2 linked regions of the Salipiger abyssi genome follow. The protein of the gene in region 1 binds, or shares a complex with, the protein of each later gene. Links are inferred from orthologs where the notes say so. Each region holds a gene or a part of one and is shown in the gene's direction. Other genes may lie near its edges.

The links. Proteins that work in one complex are often made in the same cells at the same time.
Region 2: the proteins of meaB (region 1) and scpA are in contact, whole or in part, in a crystal structure (PDB 8DPB), measured with the Methylorubrum extorquens proteins. The link is inferred for Salipiger abyssi from one-to-one orthologs. Residues at the interface, in SOR26638.1 of Methylorubrum extorquens: Arg20, Ala21, Ala24, Arg25, Thr28, Ser32, Arg33, Arg34, His37, Thr98, Gly99, Gly100, Ser101, Ile102, Leu103, Lys106, Thr107, Ala110, Ala113, Ile114, Asp115, Arg116, Ala118, Phe119, Ile120, Arg121, Pro122, Pro124; in SOR27001.1 of Methylorubrum extorquens: Glu577, Glu578, Asn579, Asp580, Gly581, Arg582, Arg583, Arg585, His596, Ala604, Ser605, Ala608, Asp609, Gly611, Phe612, Asp613, Val614, Asp615, Ile616, Gly617, Pro618, Leu619, Glu625, Arg628, Gln629, Val631, Glu632, Asn633, Asp634, Glu661.

What each region holds. Positions count from the first base shown.
Region 1 is NZ_CP015093.1:4,196,002-4,198,998, reverse strand. It holds meaB (methylmalonyl Co-A mutase-associated GTPase MeaB), read left to right. Parts: upstream 1-1,002; coding sequence 1,003-1,992; downstream 1,993-2,997. Other genes in the region: rpmB (50S ribosomal protein L28), read left to right, coding at 2,949-2,997; Ga0080574_RS24005 (alpha/beta hydrolase), read left to right, coding at 1,989-2,792; hrpB (ATP-dependent helicase HrpB), read right to left, coding at 1-833. UniProt on the Escherichia coli protein: Binds and hydrolyzes GTP. Likely functions as a G-protein chaperone that assists AdoCbl cofactor delivery to the methylmalonyl-CoA mutase (MCM) ScpA and reactivation of the enzyme during catalysis.
Region 2 is NZ_CP015093.1:670,579-676,608, reverse strand. The notes cover bases 1,596-4,595. They hold scpA (methylmalonyl-CoA mutase), read left to right. Parts: upstream 1,596-2,030; coding sequence 2,031-4,160; downstream 4,161-4,595. Other genes in these bases: Ga0080574_RS06810 (VOC family protein), read left to right, coding at 4,348-4,595; Ga0080574_RS06820 (hypothetical protein), read left to right, coding at 1,596-2,068. Outside these bases: Ga0080574_RS06830 (acetyl-CoA carboxylase biotin carboxylase subunit), read left to right, coding at 1-390; Ga0080574_RS06825 (DUF4174 domain-containing protein), read right to left, coding at 493-951; more of Ga0080574_RS06820, read left to right, coding at 1,088-1,595; more of Ga0080574_RS06810, read left to right, coding at 4,596-4,968; Ga0080574_RS06805 (GNAT family N-acetyltransferase), read left to right, coding at 4,965-5,444; Ga0080574_RS06800 (molecular chaperone DjiA), read left to right, coding at 5,486-6,030. UniProt on the Escherichia coli protein: Catalyzes the interconversion of succinyl-CoA and methylmalonyl-CoA. Could be part of a pathway that converts succinate to propionate.

The sequences.
Region 1 (2,997 bases):
GAGGTTTCGGCGATGGCGGTGGCCAGCACCAGCTTGCGGCCCTGCGTCTCGGGGCGGATCGCGGCGCGCTGGGCGGCGAACTCCATGGCGCCGAAGAGCGGACGGATCTGGATGTCTTTCGGCAGGCGCTTGGCCAGCAGCGCCTGGGTGCGGCGGATCTCGCCCTCGCCGGGCAGGAAGGCGAGAATGCCGCCCTCGGTCTCGGACGCGGCCCGGGCGATGAGATCGGCCATGGCGTCTTCGAAGCGCTGGCGCTTGGGCAGGGGCGCGTCGAGCCAGCGGGTCTCGACCGGAAAGGCGCGGCCCTCGGAGGTGACGATGGGGGCGGCCATGAGATCGGCCACCGGCTGGGCGTCGAGCGTCGCCGACATCGCCAGCAGGAGCAGGTCGTCGCGCAGGGCGCCGGCGATCTCCAGGCAAAGCGCGAGGCCGAGATCGGCATTGAGCGAGCGTTCGTGGAACTCGTCGAAGATCACCGCGCCGATGCCGGAAAGCTCCGGGTCGGACTGGATCATGCGGGTGAGGATGCCCTCGGTCACCACCTCGATGCGGGTGGTTTTCGAGACCTTGGCCTCGCCGCGGATGCGGTAGCCGACGGTTTGCCCCGGGGCCTCGCCGAGCGTCTCGGCCATGCGCGCGGCGGCGGCGCGGGCGGCGAGGCGGCGCGGCTCCAGCATGACGATCTTTTGTGGCGTGAGGCCGGCCTCCAGCATGGCGAGCGGCACGCGGGTGGTCTTGCCGGCGCCGGGCGGGGCTTGCAGCACGGCGCGGCCGGCATCGCGCAGGGCGGATATCAGCTCGGGCAGGGCGGCGTCGATGGGCAGGCGGTCCATGGCGCGGCTTATGGCGCATGTGGCGGGCGGGGTCCATCGCGGCGGTGCCTTTGGCTGCCGGGAGCATTTTGCGTATTTGTGAAAGAGAAGACGCACAGGCGCCGGCAGGGGGTGGACATCGCGGCGCGGGGCGGGTCATTTCGGAGGCGGAATTGACGAGGTGGACGGCATGGATATCGGCGATCTGGCGGAACGCATTCTGAAAGGCGAGCGGCGCGCGCTGGCGCGGGCGATCACGCTGGTGGAAAGCGGGCGGGCCGATCACCGGGCGGCGGCACGGGAGCTGCTGGAAAAGCTGCGCGGCGCCGGGCGCGAGGCGCTGCGTATCGGGCTTTCGGGCACGCCGGGGGTGGGGAAATCCACCTTTATCGAGGCCTTCGGCATGATGCTGACGGCGCAGGGGCTGAAAGTGGCGGTGCTGGCGGTGGACCCGTCCTCGGCGCGTTCGGGCGGCTCGATCCTTGGCGACAAGACCCGGATGGAGCGGCTGAGCCGCGATCCCAATGCCTTTATCCGGCCCTCGCCGGCGCAATCGCAACTGGGGGGCGTGGCGCGGCGGACCCGTGAGGCGATCGGGCTTTGCGAGGCCGCCGGATTCGACGTGATTCTCATCGAGACCGTTGGTGTGGGCCAGTCGGAAACCGTGGTGGCGGAGATGTCGGATCTCTTCCTGCTGCTGCTGGCGCCGGCGGGCGGCGACGAGTTGCAGGGGGTGAAGCGCGGCATCATGGAGACCGCCGATATCATCCTGATCAACAAGGCCGATGGCGATCTCAAGGCCACCGCCACGCGCACCTGCGCCGACTACGCGGGCGCGCTGCGGCTCTTGCGCAAGCGACCGCAGGATCCGCAGGGCTTTCCCAAGGCGCTGACCGTCTCGGCGCTGGAGGAGGAGGGCTTGCAGAAGGCCTGGGACGAGATGCAGGCGCTGACCGAGTGGCGCCGCGAGACCGGGCATTTCGCCGCGCGCCGGGCCGGGCAGGCGCGGTTCTGGTTCGAATCCGAGGTGCGCGAGGGGCTGCTGGCGCGGCTGCGGCGCGAACCCGTGAAGGGCGCCATGACGGCGCTGGCGCATCAGGTGGAAGAGGGCGGGATCAGCGCCGCCGCCGCTGCCGATGAATTGCTCGAGACCTATCTGGGAGAGACCCCCGGCGCATGAAGAGCGAGCGCGTCTTCGACGGCGCGCTGCTGCGGGCCGATCTCTTCAAGGGCGGCAACAAGCGGCTTTTCGTGAGTTTTCGCCAGCGCATCGGCGAGCCCGGCGATTTCGACACCGTGCGCCCGGTGCGCGCCTTTACCGCGCGCGGCTATGCGCATCTGCATATCCAGAGCCGTTGGAACGACTGGTTCGTCAATGACGAGACACAGGCGCTGGAGGCGGTGCTGCGCGAGCTGGCGCAGCGATTCCGGCGCGTCGTGTCGATGGGGTTTTCCATGGGCGGCTACGGCGCCTTTCGGTTTTCGGCGGCGCTGAACATCGCGCAGGTGATCGCGATCTCGCCGCAGATCTCCATCGCGCCGGAGCTAGTGCCCTTCGACCGGCGCTATCGGCGCGAGGCGGAGGGATTCGACGCCGCACTCGGCGATCTGGCGCGGCATGGCAGCCCGGCGCTGCGCGGGGCGGTGCTCTGCGATCCCTTCGTGGCCAACGACCTGCGGCACGCGCTGATGGCCCAGGTGATCTTTCCGCGCCTGCGCATCTGCCGGCTGGCCGGGGGCGGGCACCCGCCGACGCGGGTGCTGCGGCAGGGCGGGTTCTTTCCGCAGATGCAGGCGGAGCTGGTGCATGGCGGGGTCGATGCGGCGCGGCTGATCGCCGGGCACCGGGCCGCGCGGCGCCTGTCGCCGAGCTATTTCGACCATATGCGCCGGGTTGCCGAGCGGCACGGCAGGCCGGCGCTCGCGGCGCGGTTCACCGCGCTCGGCGCGGCGGCGGTGCCGGTTGTGAACAAGGGGTGAAAGCCTGCCGGAGAAGGGCTTGACGCGCCGGGGGCTTGGGGCTAGAGAAGCCCGACCAGATTTCCGGGCGCCGCTGTGGCGCCCTTTCATATTGGCGAAGGAACGGCACAGACTGCCAGAGCCGGATTTTCGCCCCGAGACGATGAGGATGGACCCATGTCGCGCGTATGCGAACTGACCGGCAAAGGCCCGATGACGGGTCACA
Region 2 (6,030 bases), 3.5 Mb from region 1 along the record:
CCGGGTCAGTCGCTGGCGCATATGACGGTGAACGGCGCGCCGCTGGTGCTCAAGGTCGGCAAGATCTCGGGCGGGTTCCGCATCCGCTCGCGCGGCGCCGATCTCAAGGTGCATGTGCGCAGCCCGCGCCAGGCCGAGCTCGCCCGGCTGATGCCCGAAAAGCTGCCGCCGGATACCTCCAAGATGCTGCTCTGCCCGATGCCCGGCCTCATCGTGAAGATGAACGTGGCCGAGGGCGACGAGGTGCAGGAGGGCCAGGCGCTCTGCACCGTCGAGGCGATGAAGATGGAGAACATCCTGCGCGCCGAACGCAAGGGCACCGTGAAGAAGATCAACGCCGGTCCGGGCGACAGCCTCGCCGTCGACGATGTGATCATGGAGTTCGAGTGATCCCATGCACGCCGCGCTGAGACACGATGCCGGTCTGCCCGTCGCCATCACGGCGGCGGAGGGCGGGCTGGTGTCCTGGCGCGGCGGTCGGCGCGGGCGGAGTTATTGTTGCAATGTCCCGTGCTGGTCGCGCACCTCCTGCTGGCGCAGCGGCTGCTTGTCGATGGAGCGCGAGATCTCGCGCACGTCCCAGGGCGCGGGCTTGCGGATGATGACCGTGCCGTCCTTGGCGATCAGCGTGAACATGAAGCCGCGCGGGCGCAGCTTGCGCCGGATCGGCGAGCGCGCCGAGGGATCGGTGTCGGTGATCACGATCACATCGCGCTCTTCCAGCGCATCGAGCCGCTCGGTGATGAGCTGCATCTGCTGCACATATCGCGGATCGGCGGGGTTGTCGGCAAAGACCACCAGCGGGCGCTTGATCCAGAGGAACTCCTCCAGCGTGGCCTCATCGGCGGGGCGGATCGTCTCGGCCTCGGTCGGTTCGGCGCCCTGCGCCGCGCCGAGCCCGGCGGTGAGGGTGAAAAATCCAATCGACACAAGGGTGATGCAGCGCTTCATACCCTCAGATATAGGCGCGCGCGCCGGCTCTGCACAGCGTTTCGCAGCGGCGCGCGCGAATTTTTCCGGACTTAACCGGTTTCTCATGGGGAGGGGCGCATGATGGCGCGGATTTCCCATATGGAGACGGACCGGAATGGACATCGTCCTGCATCTCGGGGCCCATCGCGCGGGCTCGACCACGTTTCAGACCTATCTGCGCGGCGCCGACGCGCCTCTGGCGGGGCAGGGCGTCGGCTTCTGGGGGCCGTGGCGCACCCGCAACGGGCTGTTTCACGGGCTGATGGCGCCGTCTGCCGATCCGGTGGCGGCGCGGCGCGCCACGGGGAGGGTCCGGCTTGCGGTCGCGGCCTCGGCGCGGCGCGCCACGGGGAGGGTCCGGCTTGCGGTCGCGGCCTCGGCGCGGCGCGAGCTGCCGCTGCTGCTGGTCACGGACGAGGATATGCTGGGCAGTCCGCGCGCCTGCCTGCGCGCGCGGCGACCCTATCCGCAGGCCGGCCAGCGGCTGGCGCGGGTGGCGGAGGCGTTTGGCCCGGTGCGCCGCACGGTGTTGCAGATCCGCTCGCCCGAGATGTGGTGGGCCTCGGCGCTGGCCTTTCTCGTCGGGCGCGGCCTGCCGCCGCCGGATGTGGCGCAGATCGACGCGCTGGCGGCGCGCGAGCAGAGCTGGCGCCCGGTGATCGCCGATATCGCCGCGGCACTGCCGGGAACGGAGCTGCTGGTCACGCCCTTCGAACGCTTTGCGTCGCGCCCCGACCGGCTGCTGATGCATGCGGCGGGGCTGCGCTTTGCGCCGCCGCTGCCGTCCGGCGGGATCTGGGAACATCGCGGGCCCGATCTGGCACGGCTGCGGGTGCTGCTGGCCGAACGCGGCGCGGCCGCCGCTGCGTTGCCCGAGGGCGAGGGGCGCTGGATGCCGTTCTCGCCCGGGCAGGCCGCCCGCCTGCGCGAAACCTATGCGGACGATCTGTTCTGGCTGCGCGCCGGGGCGGATGGTCTGGCCCGACTGACGGAAGACCCGGAGCCCGGACAGGACAGGATCAACTGGCCGCCGGCTCCCAGAGAGAGAGGACAAGACGATGACAGCCAAGACGGACGATTGGCGCAATCTCGCTGAAAAGGAGCTGCGGGGCCGCCCGCTGGAGGATCTGACCTGGGACACGCTGGAAGGCATCGAGGTCAAGCCGCTCTATACCGCCGAGGACGTGGAAGGGCTGCCGCAGATCGGCGAGCTGCCGGGGTTCGAGCCCTTCACCCGCGGCGTCAAGGCGACGATGTATGCCGGGCGCCCCTGGACGATCCGGCAATATGCCGGCTTTTCGACGGCGGAGGAATCAAACGCCTTCTACCGCAAGGCGCTGGCCGCCGGGCAGCAGGGCGTGTCCGTGGCCTTCGACCTTGCCACCCACCGGGGCTATGACAGCGACCACCCGCGCGTGGTGGGCGATGTCGGCAAGGCGGGCGTCGCCATCGACAGCGTCGAGGACATGAAGATCCTCTTCGACGGCATCCCGCTCGACAAGGTCTCGGTCTCGATGACCATGAACGGCGCGGTGATCCCGGTGCTGGCCAACTTCATCGTCACCGGCGAGGAGCAGGGCCACGACCGCGCGCTGCTCTCGGGCACGATCCAGAACGACATCCTCAAAGAGTTCATGGTGCGGAACACCTATATCTATCCGCCCGAACCCTCGATGCGGATCATCTCGGACATCATCGAATATACCTCGAACGAGATGCCGAAATTCAACTCGATCTCGATCTCCGGCTATCACATGCAGGAGGCCGGCGCGAACCTGGTGCAGGAGCTGGCCTATACGCTGGCGGACGGCAAGGAATACGTGAAGACGGCAATGGATGCCGGCATGGATATCGACAAGTTCGCCGGGCGGCTGTCGTTCTTCTTTGCCATCGGTAAGAACTTCTTCATGGAGATCGCCAAGCTGCGCGCCGCGCGCATGCTCTGGGCGCGCATCATGACCGAGCTGGGGGCGCAATCCGCCCGCTCCAAGATGCTGCGTACCCACTGCCAGACCTCTGGCGTGTCGCTGGCCGAGCAGGACCCGTATAACAACGTCATCCGCACCGCCTATGAGGCGATGAGCGCGGTTCTGGGCGGCACCCAGTCGCTGCACACCAACGCGCTCGACGAGGCGATCGCGCTGCCGACCGAATTCTCGGCGCGGATCGCGCGCAACACCCAGCTCATCCTCCAGGAAGAGACCGGCGTGACCAAGGTCGTCGATCCGATGGCGGGCTCCTACTATGTCGAAAAGCTCACCGCCGATTTGGCCGAGGCGGCGTGGAAGCTGATCGAGGAGGTCGACGAGATGGGCGGCATGACCAAGGCGGTGGCCTCCGGCATGCCCAAGCTGCGCATCGAGGAGACGGCGGCGCGGCGTCAGGCCGATATCGACCGGGGCGACGACGTGATCGTCGGCGTCAACAAGTACCGGCTCGAGAAAGAAGACGATCTCGACATTCTCGATATCGACAACGCCAAGGTGCGTGACGGTCAGGTGAAGGCGCTGGAGCGTATCCGCAGCGAGAGGGACCAGCCCGCCTGCGACGCCGCGCTGGCCGAGCTGGAACGGCGCGCGAAAGAGGGCGGCAACCTGCTGGAAGCCGCGGTGGAAGCGGCCCGTGCCCGGGCCTCCGTTGGGGAAATCAGCATGGCGATGGAAAAGGTGTTCGGCCGTCACCGGGCCGAGGTAAAGACGCTCGCGGGCGTCTATGGCGCCGCCTACGAGGGCGACGAGGGCTTTGCCGCGATCCAGAAGGCGGTGGACGATTTCGCCGAGGAAGAAGGCCGCCGCCCGCGTATGCTGGTGGTCAAGATGGGGCAGGACGGCCATGACCGGGGCGCCAAGGTGATCGCCACGGCCTTTGCCGATATCGGCTTTGACGTCGATGTGGGCCCGCTCTTCCAGACCCCCGAAGAGGCGGCGCAGGACGCCATCGACAACGACGTGCATATCGTCGGGATCTCGTCGCAGGCAGCCGGCCACAAGACGCTGGCACCGCAGCTCATCGCCGCGCTGAAGGCGCAGGGGGCCGAGGATATCATCGTGATCTGCGGTGGGGTGATCCCGCATCAGGATTACCAGTTCCTCTACGATGCCGGGGTGAAGGCGATCTTCGGCCCGGGCACCAATATCCCCGACGCGGCGCAGGATATCCTCAAGCTGATCCGCGAGGCGCGGGGCTGATCGCCGCGTAAAGGCGTTACGTAAACCTCTCCCGGACGGGCCGAAACCGGCCCGTCCGACCTCCGGAGAGACACAAAATCCACACGGTCCGGCGCATGCGTTTGGGTCGCTTGTGCATTTTTGCCATTTCCTTAATGATTTCCGCGCCCTATCTTGGGTCGAACGGGTCAGGACGAGCGGATGGCGGATGAAGCTTCAGCTGGATCACATCGCGGTGCTGGGCGAGAGCCTGGAAGAGGCGGTCGCGCATTCCGAGGCGGCGGTTGGCATGCCGCTTTTGCCGGGCGGGGAACACCCGCGCTACGGCACCCATAACCAGCTTCTGGGGCTGGGGCACGGGCTCTATCTCGAAGCCATGTCCATCGACCCTGCGGCCCCCCCGCCGGAGGAGCCGCGCTGGTTCGGGCTCGACCGGTTCGAGGGGCCGGCGCGTCTGGACAAGTGGATCTGCCGGGTGACGGATATGGACGCCGCGCTCGCGGCGCTGCCCATGGCCGGGCGCCCGGTCGAGCTGTCGCGCGGGCGGTTGCGCTGGGTCATGTCGGTGCCCGAGGACGGCATGCTGCCCTTTGACGGGATGTTCCCGGCGCTGATCGAGTGGCGCAGCCCGGTGCCCGCCGGCGCTATGCTCTCGGCCTCCGGCACCACGCTGGCCCGGCTGGTCGTCACCCATCCCGAGGCCGAAGCGCTGGAGGCGCTGCTGGTGCCGTATCTCGACGCACCGCTGGTGCGCTTCGCGACGGGCGACGCGCCGGGGCTGCGGGCCGAGCTGCGCAATGCGCAGGGTCAGGTGAGGATCCTGCAATGATCGTCCGCCCGGCGCGGGCGGAGGATGCAGCGGCGCTGGTGGCGCTCTGGAACCCGTGGATCGAAAACACCGCCATCACCTTCAGCACCGAACTCAAGACCGAAACCGGCCTCGCCGCCGATATCGCCACGCGCGGCCCGGCCTTTCAGGTGGCGGAGGCGGAGGGCGCGCTGCTGGGCCTTGCCACCTTCTTTCCCTTCCGCGCCGGCCCCGGCTATGCGCGCACCAAGGAGCACACGATCATCCTGTCGCCCGCCGCGCGCGGGCGCGGTGCGGGCCGCGCGCTGATGAGCACGCTCGAAGAGGTGGCGCGGGGGCAGGGGGTGCATTCGCTCTTTGCCGGCGTTTCGGCGGAAAACCCCGAGGGCGTGGCCTTTCATACCGCCATCGGTTTCCGCGAGACGGCACGGCTGCCGCAGGTCGGCTACAAGTTCGGTCGCTGGATGGACCTTGTGCTGATGCAGAAATTTCTCTGAGCCGCCCTGACAGTTCCGCGCGGACAGCGTAATATCCTCCCATGTCGATCTGGACCCGCATTTCCGAGGCGCTTTCCGCGCTGGCCAAGGGCGAGGGGCTGGGCGCGGTCTTTGACCGTCTGCGCCAGCCTCCCGAACGCAGTGTGGCCTTTACCATCGCGGTGATCGCGCTGTCGGCCAAGATGGCCAAGGCCGACGGGCAGGTGACCCGCAACGAGGTCGCCGCCTTCCGCGAGGTGTTCTATATCGCGCCCGAGGACGAGAAGGCGGCGGCGCGGGTTTTCAACCTCGCCCGGCAGGACGTGGCCGGGTTCGAGGAATATGCCCGCCGCATCCGCCGCATGTTCGGCAGCTCCACGGGGCCGGTCTGCGACCTGATGGAGGGGCTCTTTCACATCGCCGTGGCCGACGGGCATTACCACCCCGGCGAGGATCAGTTCCTTGAACGCGTGGCCGAGATCTTCGGCGTGCCGCAGCCCGATTTCCGCGCCCTGCGTGCCCGCTTCGTGCCCGATGCGGCGCCCGACCCCTATGCGGTGCTGGGGGTGACGCCCGATACGCCCATGCCCGAGATTCGCCGCCACTG